DNA from 2 places in the Undibacterium sp. SXout7W genome. Region 1 is predicted to be linked to the other one. Evidence: predicted binding sites of a transcription regulator. Region 1 holds the regulator's gene; the other holds the start of a gene.

Evidence for each region. The regulator sigma-54, encoded in region 1, starts transcription at its own class of promoters, with help from an activator protein. The targets are predictions, from matches to a motif close to TGGCANGNAANCTGCTTT.
Region 2: the regulator sigma-54 is predicted to act here: its motif matches at 2,686-2,703, upstream of adh (aldehyde dehydrogenase).

The regions. Positions count from the first base shown of each region.
Region 1 covers NZ_JBMPPF010000009.1:111,765-119,981, reverse strand. The annotation lists gene ACO0LB_RS10735 (branched-chain amino acid ABC transporter permease) at 1-233, shown strand, start outside; gene ACO0LB_RS10730 (ABC transporter permease subunit) at 243-2,198, shown strand; gene ACO0LB_RS10725 (ABC transporter ATP-binding protein) at 2,210-2,938, shown strand; gene ACO0LB_RS10720 (enoyl-CoA hydratase/isomerase family protein) at 3,115-4,215, opposite strand; gene hpf (ribosome hibernation-promoting factor, HPF/YfiA family) at 4,345-4,692, opposite strand; gene ACO0LB_RS10710 (RNA polymerase factor sigma-54) at 4,801-6,291, opposite strand; gene lptB (LPS export ABC transporter ATP-binding protein) at 6,303-7,055, opposite strand; gene lptA (lipopolysaccharide transport periplasmic protein LptA) at 7,057-7,656, opposite strand; gene lptC (LPS export ABC transporter periplasmic protein LptC) at 7,669-8,217, opposite strand, start outside.
Region 2 covers NZ_JBMPPF010000010.1:127,031-135,247, forward strand. The annotation lists gene ACO0LB_RS11555 (beta-propeller fold lactonase family protein) at 1-194, opposite strand, end outside; gene acs (acetate--CoA ligase) at 284-2,263, opposite strand; gene adh (aldehyde dehydrogenase) at 2,809-4,329, shown strand; gene ACO0LB_RS11570 (DUF779 domain-containing protein) at 4,423-4,836, shown strand; gene ACO0LB_RS11575 (PQQ-dependent methanol/ethanol family dehydrogenase) at 5,199-6,944, shown strand; gene ACO0LB_RS11580 (Gfo/Idh/MocA family protein) at 7,202-8,217, opposite strand, start outside.

The DNA of each region.
Region 1 (8,217 bases):
CGACAATGGGTTCTGCACTGGGTCTGAAGGCGTTTGCTGTTGCGATTATCGGTGGCCTGACTTCTGGCGTCGGTGCGATTGTCGGCGGACTGATTTTGGGCGTGGCTGAAACACTGACCGGTTTCTATATCTCGACAGGGTACAAAGAAGTACCTGGCCTGGTGTTGCTGTTGCTGGTGCTGGCATTTAAACCTGCTGGTCTGTTCGGCAAAGCCGCCATCAAAAAGGTATAAGGAATAAACATGAACAAGAAGACCTTAGCTTTTTCAATTCTCGGCATCGCTGCGCTGATCTTGTTTCCGGTGATTGTGCATAATCCGTATTACATGCACCTTGCCGAAACGATTTTAATTTACGCGATTTTATTGTTTGGTCTGGACATCGTTGTCGGTTACACCGGCCAGGTGTCGCTCGGACATGCGGGTTTGTTCGGAATAGGCTCATACACCACTGGCGTGTTGTATTTCAAACTGGGTATGCCGATTTTGTTGGCGTTGCCTGCCAGTATCGCTGTCACTGCAGTGTTTGGCGCGGTGTTGGCCTTGCCTGCGCTGCGCGTCACGGGACCTTACCTGGCGATGGTGACATTGGCATTCGGTACCATTATCCAGATTCTGATTAACGAAATGACGTTCCTGACAGAAGGCCCGATGGGGATTAAAGTCGCGAAGCCAATTCTGTTCGGTCAGAAACTTGGTGAAGTCGGCAACTTCTATCTGGTTGCCGGCATGATGGTATTGGCGATGATTGTCGTGCATCGTATTTTGCGTTCGCATCTTGGCCGTGCTTTTCAGGCCTTGCGTGACAGCCCGATTGCCTCTGACTGTATGGGTGTTTCCGTGTACCGCTACAAGGTATATGCCTTCGTGATCAGCGCGGCGCTGGCTGGACTGGCGGGTAGTTTGTATGCCTATTCGGAAGAGTACATTTCGCCGAACACGTATAACTTCGAGCTGACAATTTTGTTCTTGCTCGCGGTGATTATGGGTGGCCGTAAATCGCGTATCGGCTCTTTGCTGGGTGCCTTCATCGTGGTGATGTTGCCATCCCTGTTGGCTGATATTGAGCTGTTCCGCAAGATCGCCACAGTCGCTGCTGTGATTGCTGTGGCAGCAGGTGGATTTACCTTGATCAAGCAGCGCAAAACAGTGCGTGAACTGGCGGTGCCTGTCGTGGCAACGGTCGCGATGGCATTGTTCTCCTACAAGCTGGAAAGCATTACGGACTGGCGTCTGACCATCTTTGGGCTGATGACTTTGTTCGTGGTGTATTACCTGCAGGATGGCATTGTTGGCTTTGTTAATGCACTGGCAGGCAAGGGGCCAAAGCACCTGCTCGCCAAGTCCACAGCGTTTGCAGCCAATGATGACACTGCTATCGTTAAAGCCGACGCTGGTCGCGTGGGTATTTTGTTAAGTGCTCGCCAGTTGCTGATGCAGTTTGGTGGTTTGAAAGCCTTGAATCAGGTGGATTTGCAAATTGCCAAAGGCACCGTTCATGGTTTGATCGGTCCAAACGGTTCTGGTAAAAGTACCATGATGAATGTCCTGACAGGCATTTATAAGCCAACAGATGGCGTGGTGGAGTTCAGTGGCCGCGTTATTTCTGGTACAACGCCATCCGCGATTGCTCTCGGCGGTGTGGCACGTACTTTCCAGAACGTGCAATTGTTCGGTGAAATGACTGCAACCGAGAACGTGCTGGTGGGGTTGCACAATACTTTCCGTAGCAATGTCTTTGACGTGATGATACACAGCCCGCGCTATCTGCGTGAAGAGCGCGAAGCGCGTGCCCGTGCGGCAAGTATCCTGAACTTTGTCGGCCTGGCAGATCTGGCCAATGAAGAAGCACGTAATTTGCCTTACGGTAAGCAGCGTTTGCTCGAAATCGGTCGCGCATTGGGATTGAATCCGCAATTGCTGTTGCTGGATGAACCAGCGGCGGGTCTGACCGCTCCGGATATCAAAGAGTTAATCGCGATCATCCGTAAAATCCGTGAACATGGCATCACTATTATTCTGATTGAGCATCATATGGACGTGGTGATGTCGATTTGCGATACGGTGACTGTGCTCGATTTTGGTCAGAAGATTGCCGAAGGCAAACCGGCTGAGGTGCAGGCTGATCCGAAAGTGATCGAAGCCTATCTGGGTGGTAGTGTCAGTGATGAACTTGGTGCAGCAACTGCAACCGCCTAAGGAGACAAATCATGTTATCTATTTCAAATTTGCACGCTGCGTATGGCAAGGTCGAAGTGTTGCACGGAATTTCCTTAGATGTTCCTAAAGGCAAAGTGGTGACGTTGATTGGTTCTAACGGCGCTGGAAAAACCACGACAATGCGTGCGATTTCCGGCATGTTAAAACCTAAAGAAGGCAAAGTCACGCTGGCAGGGCAGGATGTAACGGGCATGGATTCGCATCGGATTGCACGCGCTGGTCTGGCACACTCGCCAGAAGGCCGTCGCGTATTTGCCACCATGTCGGTGACGGATAATCTGCTACTGGGCGCGTTTCCACGTTTCACTCGCTCGCGTCCGCGTGGCGATATTGAGAATGACCTGCAAAAGGCGATGGAACTGTTTCCTCGTCTGAAAGAGCGGCGACATCAACTGGCGGGGACTTTGTCCGGCGGTGAGCAGCAGATGCTGGCGATGGCGCGCGCTGTGATGCTCAATCCTGACGTCGTGCTGCTGGATGAGCCTTCGATGGGACTGGCGCCGATTCTGGTAGACGAGGTGTTCCGTATCATTCAGCGACTCAAGCAAGAAGGTACGACGATGTTGCTGGTGGAGCAGTTTGCTGCCGCAGCGTTGGCGGTCGCTGATTATGGTTACGTGCTGGAAAATGGCCGCATCTCAGTGCATGGTCCGGCAGCGAGCCTGCAAAATGACCCGGCGGTGAAGGCAGCCTATCTTGGTGGTGGCGCACATCACTGAGATAGACAGATACTCCCCCCATAAATTGATAAAAACAGGCCGACATCAATATAAAATAAGGCGTGTTTTTATATACTGAGGGGAGTATATTTTGGCCGTGGGAAGCAAAAAAAGGGCATGTATGCGAAATACATGCCCTTTTTGTTATGTTCCAGGGTGAGATGGCGTTGCTGGATTTAGTTCAGATGACGCAAGGGGTGGGCATGCTCTGGCCAGACCTGGCTGAAAAAACCTGCAACTTGTTCACTTGTCACTTCTGCCAGCGAGGTGGGTGACCATTGTGGTGTGTTGTCTTTATCCACAACCAGCGCACGCACGCCTTCCAGCACTTCGCCATGACGGAAGCAATGTCGCACCATATTGCGTTCCATACGCAAATCATCTGCGACAGACAACGTCGCACCGCGACGTAATTGTTCCAGCGTGACACACATCATCAACGGAGAACGTTTTTGCATCATTGCCAGGGTTTGCTGCCCAAAGGCATTGCTGTCGTTTTCCAGACGGCGGGCAATCTCTTGCACCTGATTGCCACTGAAGTGCTGGTCAATCACGTTGCGTTGCGCTGCCAGTTTGCTGTCCGCAGGCGCAGCCTGATCTGCAAATGTCGCTGCAAATGTGCGGATCGTATGGCGGATATCGGTGCGATTGGTGCTATCGGTGGTTTCCAGCAGTTGCATCAGGGCGGGTAACTCTGCTGTCGGAATAAACACGTCGGCCAGACCAGCATACAGCGCATCGGCTGCCCCGATGATTTCACCCGTCAGCCCCAGATAAGTGCCAATTTGTCCTGGCGTGCGCGACAGAAAATAGCCGCCGCCGACGTCAGGGAATAAACCGATATTCACCTCCGGCATCGCCATCTTGGTACGCTCAGTCACAATGCGCAGACCACAATCCGAACCAGCCTGGGCAATACCCATCCCACCGCCCATGACGACGCCATTCATCAGTGCAATATACGGCTTCGGATAAAAATGAATGACATGATTCAGCGCATATTCTTCAGTGAAAAAATCTTCCAGCAAAGCACTGTCGCCTGTCGGGGTTGCTGTACCTACATCGTAGAAAAAACGAATATCACCACCGGCGCAAAATGCTTTTTCACTGCTGCTGTAAATGAAGACAGCATTCACTTCGTCATTGTCTCGCCATTGCAACAGACTTTCAGTGATTGTACGTACCATGTCCAGCGATAAGGAGTTCAGTGCCTTCGGGCGATCCAGCATGATAAAGCCGATTTTGTTCCGGATAGAGGTGTGTACGTATTCGCTCATGAAAAATACCGTTGAGTAGTGTAGAGACAGACATTCTAACGTTGACGATCATCCTCGTCACGCGATTGCAGAGATCGCAAAAAAGGACGCAATATTGCGTCCTTTTTAAGTCTTCCCTAACCGCAGAAATTATGAGGCAGAGGCCGGATCAGGAATGTGCTTGATGGCATCATGCTGATGGTCCTGAATTTTATCTTTGTGTTTGATCACCTGACGATCAAGTTTGTCGATCAGGGTATCAATGGCAGAATACAGATCATGCGACAGACTTTCTACGTGGATATCTTTACCGCTGATGTGCAGGTTAATGTCCGCTTTATGTCGTTTTTCTTTCTCCCGGAGCTTATCGACCGTCAGAATAACGGCAATATCAATGACTTGGTCGAAGTGGCGCCGGATGCGTTCCAGCTTGGTATGTACATATTCACGAATTGCAGGAGTAACTTCGACGTGATGTCCACTGATGGTGAGATTCATACTGTGCTCCTATGGTGATGTTACTTGCTATAACGATGCGCTCATTTCATCGGAATTATTTTGAGCTAAATCATATATAGCAATTCAAACCGTGATTACAAGGACTACTTACAAAGATTTTCGCAAACTGACTGGTGGTATTTTGAGGGCTTCACGGTATTTGGCAACTGTCCTTCGGGCAATTACCATGCCCTGTTCACCCAGCATGTCTGCAATTTTACTGTCAGAGAGTGGGCTTTTCTGGTCTTCTGCTCCTATCAACTGCTTGATGAGTGCACGTATCGCGGTGGAAGATGCTTCGCCTCCTGTTTCCGTCGCGACATGGCTGCCGAAAAAATACTTCAACTCAAACATCCCATGCGGCGTCAGCATGTATTTCTGAGTCGTTACGCGAGAAATAGTGCTCTCGTGTAATCCTAGTGTATCAGCTATTTCGCGCAAAACAAGGGGGCGCATGGCAACAGCACCGTGAGTAAAAAAGTTGCGTTGTCTTTCCACTATCGCTTGTGCAACGCGCAAAATAGTATCAAAACGTTGCCGCATATTTTTGATCAGCCAGCGTGCCTCCTGCAATTGCGAACCCATGCCGGTTTCACCACGATTTTGTTTCATGATGTTGGCGTACATGCTGCTGACGCGCAGCTTTGGCATGACATCCTGATTCAGTAACACTTGCCAGCCATTGCCTGATTTTTTGACGATGACATCGGGTACGACGAAATCGGAATCCGTTTCTGCAAATACAGCACCAGGACGTGGTTTGCATTGGCGTATCACGGTCTGGGCCTCGCGCAAATCTTCGTCATCGCAATCGAGAAGTTTTTTTAGTTTGTTGAAATCCCGCTGGGCGAAAAGAGTGAGTTGTGTTTCTACAATCTGCAATGCCAGGCGACGCGTGACAAAGGCGATTTTGGGCATGCGTTTGATCTGCAATGCCAGACATTCCGCAGGTGTACGGGCACCGACACCCGGTGGATCAAAACTTTGCAGCATGGACAGTGCAAACGAGAGTTCTTCCAGTTCGACACCAAGTTCCAGCGGCAAACTGGCATGAATTTCTTCCAGCGTTTCGATCAGATAACCGTTGTCATCTATTGCATCGATAATCAGTTCAAGCAGCGCCCGATCACGTGGCTCGCGCAGATTCAGTCGCATCTGCTCCTGTAAATGCTCATGCAGTGTCGTGTGAGCAGATTCCAGTTGTGAACGGCCTTCGTCTTCTTCAGATGAATGCCCGCCCTGAGGCACGTCATCAAAGCTCCAGTCGTTATCGCTGGCACTGACGGCATCATTGATCGGGGCCGTATCGGCATCGCCACCAGCATCACTTGCAGCAGGCGCGTGCTCGTCTGTATTGCCTGTTGTTTGCATGCCAGCATCGGCATTCGTATTGTTGCTGGAAATGGCGCCATCTGCCAGCAGGCGTACGGCGTTGTCGAGTGGATCGTCGACACGTTCAAGCAAAGGATTCTCTACCAGAAGAGTTTCCAGTTCCTGATGAAGCTCCAGCGTCGACAATTGCAGTAATCGGATGGATTGCTGCAATTGTGGCGTCAGTGCCAGATGTTGTGAGGTACGTAGTTGCAGGCTTTGTTTCATGATGATTCCCGTCACATGCGGAAATGCTCTCCCAGATAGACCCGACGCACTGACTCATTTTGAATAATGTCATCTGGCTTACCGCTGGCCAGCACTGCGCCTTGATTGATGATGTAAGCGTGATCGCAGATTCCCAGCGTTTCACGCACATTGTGGTCAGTGATCAGCACACCTATACGACGTTCTTTGAGAAACCCCACGATACGTTGAATCTCAATCACGGCAATCGGATCGACGCCGGCAAACGGTTCATCCAGCAACACAAAACGTGGATTGGTTGCCAGTGCGCGGGCAATTTCCACGCGGCGACGTTCGCCTCCGGAAAGTGACAACGCCTGATTTTCACGAATTTTTTCGATTTGTAAATCAGCCAGCAAATTATTCAGACGCTGGTCGATTTCTCGACTATTTAAAAATTTTCCTTGCTCGTCTTTTTGCAATTCCAGTACCGCACGAATGTTATCTTCGACAGATAATTTCCGGAATACCGATGCTTCTTGCGGCAAATATGATAATCCCAGCGTGGCGCGCTGGTGGATCGGCAGGTGAGAAATATCCGTGCCATTGATGAGTATCTCGCCGGCATCGGAAGGAACCAGCCCGACGATCATATAAAACGAGGTGGTTTTACCGGCACCATTGGGACCCAGCAGGCCAACGACTTCTCCGCTCTTTACTTGCAGCGATACATCGCGCACCACTTGCCTCGCACCATAGCGTTTTTGCAGGCCTTGAATGATCAGGGTACTGTCGTTCACAGTCATCTCAGTTCACCTGTTTTTCTGGCTTTGGTTGCAATGTCAGCTTGATACGACCACCGCCCGGAATTTGTTGACCGCTGCTGGAGTTAGTGCCGATGAAGACATCGTTTTTACTGTCATAAGATAAAAATTCACCTTCCTGTTCCTGGGTGACTTTTTTTCCTTCCAGATATTTGACACGGGCTCTGGTGATGAATTTGACCAGCTCAGTTTTTTCATCGTATTCAGCACGTTCTGCTTCACCTTCTATCCATAAGTCCGGCCCGCCATCGCGTTTCTGACGAAAGGTAATAGTGGCACCTGGTTTGCCGTAGAGCGTTGCGTGCTGATGGCCGTCAGCGGCTTCGGTGACGACAGCACGCTCGGCTTTGACGATCAATGTACCGCGTGTCAGCTTGACATCGCCTGTCAGGGTGACGATATTTTTTTTACCATCACTGATAGAGTGTTCTGCTTCAATATTGGTTTCTTTGAGGCTGTCAGCTCTTTCGGCGTGGGCACTGCCGAACAGCAAAACACTGCTGGCGAGTATGCTCAGCAGTTGCCGGTATCGTTGACCAGCTTGTTTGTCTGCAACAGAGAGGGAGATATTCTGCAAGCGCATGGTGTGCTCTTTCTATTCTCTGGAATGTTGTGGGATGAGCGCTTTGCCAGATTTTTTCAGGCGTACGCGTACTTTGCTCATCAGTTGCATTTGTTGTGTGGCGTTATTCGCCAGCATACCTATCGCATTGGTTTCTGCATTGGCGGTGAGAATATTGACTGCCTTATCTGTCTTGATGATGTCGTCATCCGGCAATAGCATCAGATAGTCTGTCTGTAACTGCAAATAATGGGAATTCGGGCTTTCAGGGCGCTCCATGCTGACGTTGTCATATAAATGCACGACGTCATGTTCACGTTGTGGTGTGATCTCAGCGTTTTTTTCTTCTATGACAGCCTTGTCAGCACGAATGTGAACAGGCGTTTTTTCTTCATCAAAACTATTGATGCGTGGTTGCAGAATTTCAAAGCTGTCGGATTTCGGCAGATGAATCAGTCTGTCACCGGTGATGTGATAGTTGGGATTGTTGCTATTGGACAGGCGGATAAAGTTAAATTTTTCCACATAATAATCCGGCTCACTGCGCACCGAGGATTTATTCTGTTCGTCTTCACCCGAGCG
Region 2 (8,217 bases), on a different contig from region 1:
CGTGGTTTCTTGCCTGCGGGTATTTCCGCTACGACGCTGTCATCAGCGGTATCAATCACTGTGACCGTACCCGTACCTTCATTCGGAACATAAGCAAACGGTGCAGCCACAGAAAGAATCGGCAATGCTGCCAAAATAGCCGCAACATATCTGCGTTTGAGTAAACGATCAACAATGATCTGATGACTAAACATGACAACTCCCGTTAAAAGCAGACTCCAGAAAAAGCACTGAATATCTGCATCAATCAATAAAAAAGGCACAGCGCCAGGCTGGATGAAATTTATTGCGCCTGACTCAATTGCTCCAGAATCGCTGGATTTTCCAGTGTAGAAATATCTTGCGTAATGCTTTCTCCCTTCGCCAGCAAACGCAACAAACGTCGCATAATCTTTCCGGAACGGGTTTTTGGTAAATTATCGCCAAACCGGATTTCCTTAGGTTTGGCAATCGGACCAATTTCTTTGCCAACCCAGTTGCGTAATTCCTGCGCGAGTTTTTTCGCATCATCACCGACAGGTCGCGCCTGTTTCAACACAACAAAAGCACAAATGGATTCACCAGTCGTGTCATCTGGTTTACCTACCACGGCAGCTTCTGCCACCAACGGGTGTGCAACCAGCGCGGATTCAATCTCCATCGTTCCCATCCGATGACCAGACACATTCAGGACATCGTCAATACGCCCTGTGATCGTAAAATAGCCTGTCTCTGCATGACGAACCGCGCCATCGCCAGCCAGATAAACCTTACCGCCGAGTTCTTCCGGAAAATAACTTTTCTTATAACGCTCAGGATCGTTCCAGATCGTTCTGATCATTGATGGCCATGGCCGGGTTACTGCCAGCAAACCACCTTGTCCATTCGGTAATTCATGACCGGTTTCATCGACAATCGCTGCCATAATGCCCGGCAACGGTAACGTGCAGGAACCCGGCACCATCGGCGTTGCTCCTGGCAATGGCGTGATCATGTGACCGCCTGTTTCTGTCTGCCAGAACGTATCCACAATCGGGCAACGCTCACGGCCAATATTTTTATAGAACCACATCCACGCTTCCGGATTAATAGGCTCACCGACTGAGCCCAGCAAACGTAAACTGGACAAGTCGTAGTGGCTTGGATGGAATACAGGATCGAGATCAGCAGCCTTGATCAGCGAGCGAATCGCAGTCGGTGCTGTGTAAAAAATTGTTGCCTTGTGCTTTTGTATCATGCTCCAGAAGCGTCCTGCGTCCGGATATGTAGGAACACCTTCAAAAACAATCTCGGTCGCGCCTACTGCCAGCGGACCATAAGCGATATAACTATGACCAGTCACCCAACCGATATCCGCAGTACACCAGAAAATATCCGTTGGTTTGATATCAAAGCTCCACTTCATCGTCAGCATGGCCCACAGCAAATAGCCACCGGAAGAATGTTGCACGCCTTTTGGCGTACCAGTAGAACCTGATGTGTAGAGAATAAATAATGGATGCTCAGCACTTACCCATTCCGGTTCACAAATGGCATCCTGATCACGGACCAAATCCTGCATCAGGATATCCCGACCACTGACCATCGCAACATCAGTACCAGTGCGTTGATACACGACTACATGGCGCACAGCGTCGCAAGCGCCCATAGCTAATGCCTCATCCACAATCGACTTCAGTGGTAAAGATTTACCCCCACGCACTTGCTGATCGGCAGTCACCACCACCACTGCACCGGCATCCACAATGCGCTCCTGTACCGACTTGGCGCTGAATCCACCAAAGACAACGGAATGAATCGCACCGATACGGGCACAAGCCTGCATGGCGACGATGCCTTCTACGGACATCGGCATATAAATGACAACACGATCACCTTTTTGCACACCAAGTGATTTCAATCCATTAGCGAAGCGACAGACTTTCTGATGCAATTCGCGATAACTGACATTGGTCACTTCTCCGCCATCCGCCTCAAAAATAATCGCCGCTTTATCTGCATTGCCATTATTCAGGTTACGGTCAAGACAGTTGTAGCTGACATTGAGCAATCCATCTTCAAACCATTTATAAAATGGCGCTTCGGATTCGTTCAATGTTGTTGTGAATTCCTGTTTCCAGAGCAGATTTTCTTTTGCCAGGCGGTTCCAGAATCCCTGGTAATCCTGCGCAGCCTCGGCACACAATGCGGAATAAGCAGGCATCCCGGAAACAGTGGCATTGTTGATGAAATCATCAGAAGGCATGAACGTAAGATGTTCAGTACGAATGGTGTCTGTTGTCATGTTTTTATACTTTTATGAAGAGAAAGAATGAATTTACCTTGTTGGCTAATACGCAAAAGCCATGCCATTCATCTGAAACTCAATCGAAATTGATCCGGCATTCATCTGGTGCTGCTTCTGAATTTTGCCTTCAGCCTCGACACACCTTCCCCACTTGCTCGTTCCGTCGTCATCCGATCAACAGCCACAAACTTCATGCTGAAGGATGCGGCATCTGGTATGACAGAAAATATATTTTTTGATCATTTTCATTTCCAAAAAATATAAGTGACACAATTTGGAACACTTTTTACGCCACCTGTTCGAAAAAAATACAGTGTCAGCAAAAGTTCCTGGAACAGCTACTTTTGGCAGCTTCAATGTCAGGTTTTCATAGACAAGCTGGTGCTGGCAAAGTCGCTTCCACCGCACCTTAAGCGACATGGCACACAGATTGCTCAATAGCTGTTGTGCTCAGAATACTGATGCAACAGATGAACAGATCAACGTAATTAAAAAACCATAGCGATGGCAAACATGCCTGAGCCAACTTAAACAGGAGAACTATCATCACTACCTCAACAGACTTCCTCGGCGTGAAAAATCCTTTTGCGCAACGCTACGACAACTTTATTGGCGGCCAGTTTGTTGCTCCGGTAAAGGGTGCGTATTTTGAAAACGTCAGCCCTATCAATGGCAAAGTATTTTGCGAAGTGGCCCGCTCTACTGCAGAAGACGTAGAACTGGCACTGGATGCAGCTCATGCAGCTAAGGCAAGCTGGGGTAAGACATCACAGGCAGAACGCGCGAATATCCTGAATAAGATCGCTGATCGTATCGAAGCCAACCTGGTCACTATCGCTACTGCAGAAACAATCGATAACGGTAAGCCTATCCGCGAAACCATGGCCGCAGATATTCCGCTGGCGATTGATCATTTCCGTTACTTTGCCGGTTGCATCCGTGCGCAGGAAGGTTCTGTTGCTCAGATCGACTCCGAAACTTACGCTTATCATTTCCATGAGCCACTCGGCGTTGTTGGTCAGATTATTCCGTGGAATTTCCCGATTCTGATGGCGGTATGGAAGATGGCGCCAGCATTGGCTGCCGGCAACTGTATCGTGCTGAAACCAGCTGAACAAACACCAGCATCGATCATGGTGTTGATTGATATCATCAAAGATCTGTTGCCAGCAGGTGTATTGAATGTTATCAATGGCTTTGGTCTGGAAGCAGGCAAGCCACTAGCGTCCAGCAAGCGTATCGCCAAAATCGCCTTCACAGGCGAAACCGGCACTGGTCGTCTGATCATGCAATACGCAGCGCAAAATCTGATTCCAGTCACGCTGGAACTGGGTGGAAAATCACCAAACATTTTCTTTGCAGATGTGATGGATCAGGACGATGCATTCTTTGATAAGTGTCTCGAAGGCTTTGCGATGTTCGCGTTGAACCAAGGTGAAGTCTGTACCTGCCCTTCCCGCGTATTGATTCAAGAATCGATTTACGAGCGTTTCATGGAGCGTGCAGTCAAGCGTGTTGCCGCCATCAAACAAGGCAATCCACTCGACAGCTCAACCATGATCGGTGCGCAAGCATCTCAGGAACAGCTCGAAAAAATCCTGTCCTACATGGATATCGGCAAGCAAGAAGGCGCTACATTACGTATTGGTGGCGCTCGTCAGCAACTGGGTGGCGACTTCGAAGGCGGCTACTATGTTCAGCCGACTATTTTTGAAGGCAATAACAAGATGCGCATCTTCCAGGAAGAAATCTTTGGCCCAGTCGTGTCTGTCACCACCTTCAAAGATGAAGCCGAAGCACTGGAAATTGCCAATGATACGTTGTACGGCCTTGGCGCTGGCTTGTGGACTCGTGATGGCTCCCGCGCTTTCCGCGTAGGTCGTGGCATACAGGCTGGTCGTGTCTGGACTAACTGCTATCACCTGTATCCTGCTCACGCAGCATTTGGTGGCTACAAGCAGTCTGGTATCGGCCGTGAAAATCATAAGATGATGCTGGATCACTACCAACAAACTAAAAATCTGCTGGTCAGCTATAGCCCGAATGCTCTCGGATTCTTCTGATTCAACTTTGTTGCTGACAAAGTAATGCACTGACTGACCGCAGACCCGGCTCCTTACCGGCTCTGCGGTTTTTTTCTGGATACTGAGATGATAATGAACACCATCAACAACATCGTTGCTACAGAAGACGCCATATCTCTGCTCATGAGCCTCAAGAATCAATACGGACCATTGATTCTATTGATGTCTGGCACAGTTGAAGAAGGTAGTTTGCCTATGTGCTATCAGCAGCATGAACTGCATCTCGGTCCAGACAGTATTTATGTCGGAGAAATAGGTGACACTCCTTTCTTCATGACGTCTGAGCAGCTGTCATACTGGAAAGATACGAACCTGAAAATTGATATCGCTCATATTGAAATGAATGTCGATACCGATGTCAACGTGGATGAGGAAATCAGTTCTTTTGACGACGCTATCAAAAGACGTTTCCTGACTTGCTCTGACATGTGTGATGAAGAAGAAAATTTATTATTGGAAAAATTTTTTCTGCCGGGCCGCAGATAACAACTAAGCTATTTCAATCTTACTCATAAGCTCCTAACAACACGCTCATCAATACACGCATCGTCATACAGAAGCCGCTATCACGCGGCTTCTTTGCTTTTCAGGATTGGAATGTATCTCCTGTAGAAACAGAGAAAACAAGGTATCAGGTGTTTCATCGGCATCTGTCATGTTTTGAAACACTGCCCATTTTTGACGCAACATTTATTCTGAAAAACCGTCTTTTTTCGCCCTTTTCAGCATGATTAACGCAGAAAAAAGATGGCACGCAGATTGCGTAGTTAAGCGCAGGGGTTGATCTGATCAAGACAGTACCCTCAAAAAAATGACTCATAGAGCCACCAATAAAATAGGAGCAGCATATGTACAAGAAAATATTAGGGACACTGATTCTAAGCACGCTTTCCGGAGCCATGACGGCACATGCCGCAGGTGTCACGGATGCGATGATTGCGAATGACGCAAAATCTGGCAATGACGTTTTATCTTACGGTATGGGTACTGAGGGTCAACGTTATTCTGCGCTGACACAGATCAATACCAAAACCGTTTCCAAGTTAGTACCGGCATGGTCATTTTCTTTTGGTGGTGAAAAACAGCGTGGACAAGAATCACAACCATTAATCCATAACGGAAAAATGTTTGTCACAGGTTCCTACTCACGTATTTTCGCTCTGGATATGAAGACCGGTGCCAAATTATGGAAGTACGAACATCGTCTTCCTGAAGGCATCATGCCTTGCTGCGATGTGGTAAACCGTGGTGCTGCCCTGTATGACAATCTGGTCATCTTCAGCACGCTGGATGCCCAATTAATCGCTTTGGATCAGGATACAGGTAACGTCGTCTGGAAAGAAAAAGTGGACGACTATGCAGCTGGCTACTCTAACACTGCTGCGCCGCTGATCGCCAAAGGTCTCTTGCTGACAGGTGTATCCGGTGGTGAATTTGGTGTCGTTGGCCGCGTTGAAGCCCGCGACCCACGCACAGGACAATTGGTATGGGTGCGTCCTACAGTCGAAGGCCACATGGGCTATAAATTCGATAAAGACGGCAAAAAAACAGAAATCGGTATTTCTGGCACGACCAATAAAACCTGGCCTGGTGACTTGTGGAAAACGGGTGGTGCAGCAACCTGGCTGGGCGGTACATTTGATGCAAAAACTGGTCTGGCCTACTTCGGTACTGGCAACCCTTCTCCATGGAACAGCCATTTGCGTCCTGGTGACAACCTCTACTCCTCTTCCACTGTGGCGATCGATGTGGCGACTGGCCAGATCAAATGGCATTATCAGACAACGCCGCACGATGGCTGGGATTATGACGGCGTGAATGAGTTTGTCACTTTTGACATGGGTGGAAAACGTCTGGGCGGAAAAGCCGACCGTAACGGTTTCTTCTACGTGATCGATGCAACGACAGGTAAGCTGGAAAATGCCTTCCCATTCGTGAAGAAAATTACCTGGGCAACCAGTATTGATTTGAAAACTGGTCGTCCTAATTTTGTTGATGCCAATCGTCCTGGCGATCCGACAAAAGGTGATGGAAAAACAGGCTCGACGGTCTTTGCTGTTCCGTCTTTCCTCGGTGGTAAAAACCAGATGCCAATGGCATATAGCCCTAAGACCAATCTGTTCTATGTGCCTGCCAATGAATGGGGCATGGAAATCCACAATGAGCCAGTCACTTACAAAAAGGGCGGTGCTTATCTGGGTGCGGGCTTTACCATCAAGACATTGCATGATGACTACATCGGTGCTTTGCGCGCGATGGATCCTAAAACAGGCAAAATCGTTTGGGAAAACAAAAATGCCGCTCCACTCTGGGGTGGTGTCATGTCTACAGCTGGCGATCTGGTCTTTTACGGAACACCAGAAGGCTTCCTGAAAGCACTTGATGCACGTACAGGTAAAGAACTGTGGAAATTCCAGACTGGCTCCGGCGTAGTTGCTCCTCCAATCACTTGGCAAGAAGGTGACACACAATATGTTGCCGTTGTCTCCGGTTGGGGTGGTGCAGTTCCTTTGTGGGGCGGTGACGTTGCCTCTAAAGTTAACTACCTGGAACAAGGCGGTTCTGTATGGGTATTCAAGCTTGCATCTAAATAAGATTTTGCTGAACTCCATTTCATAGTCACGATTGCGAAGCGATCCGGAATTGGTCTCTCCACCTCTTCCGGCTTTGGCTGGCAGATTACTCTGCCAGCTTTTTTGTCATTCGAACGCAAAAAAAACAACGAGGAGCCGATAAAGCTCCTCGTTACACAAATCCTCGTTACACAAAATCACCTGTTCACTTTCACCGAGTCACTTCATCAACACAACAGGTGCCCAACCGCTGTCATGACCGGGGCAATCTCCATTGATTATCCCTCCAGATACACTACCTGCCCTGTACGCGCCGCATCAATAATTGCCTCGGTTATTCGCAGATTGAGTAAGCCATCCCGGACAGTCACCAAAGGCTCAGCGTCGCCCTTTATTACGCGGATAAAATGCTCCATCTGTAACTTCAATGGATCAGCTCTGACCAGTCCAACTGTTCCCACTTCAAATTCCTTCCACCAAGAACGATCTTCAGGACGCGGATAGGTTTTCAAACGCATTGTTGGTATCGATAAGCTACCATTGGTTCCCGTAACGACATAGCAGTCTTCATCGTGATAGCTGGCATAAGCTTTGTTTTCCTGTGACGTCTGCTCCCAGCTGCGGGCACAGGCAGCGGTATCTGACAACATGAAATTTCCCAGAACACCGTTAGCAAATCTCAGATTAATCGCCACTGTATCTTCCACATCAAATTGACGGGTAGCGTGGCTGGAAAATGCCTGTACCGCGACGATATCGCCGCAGAGCACGCGCAAATTATGCACTTCATGAATCATATTCAGCAGCAAAGGGCCACCACCCACCTGTGCCCGCCATGGTCCATCCCGAAAATACTGATCCGGTTTCATAAATGTCGCGCTTCCCATGACGCTGACCAGCGTTCCTAACTGACCAGAAGCGATCACTTGTCTGGCCTTGTGCATAATCGGGCTATGCGCACGATGATGTCCTATCAGTATTTTTGCACCCGTTTGCTGACTGATCTTGAGTAGGGACTCGCCTTCAGCCACTGAAGTCGCTACAGGTTTTTCCAGCAAAACAGGCAAACCTGCACTGATACATTGCAATGCTTGCGGCACATGCAACGGGTTCGGCGTCGCCAACACAATCGCATCGGGCTGACCCGATGCCAGCATGTCATCGATAGAGGAAAAACAGCGAACACCAGCCTGTTTTGCCAGTATCTGTGCGGCTGGCGATGGATCGACAATGCTGGCAAGTTCTGCCTCTACGCAGGCTTGTATCACGGCAATATGCGCCTGACCAATCACGC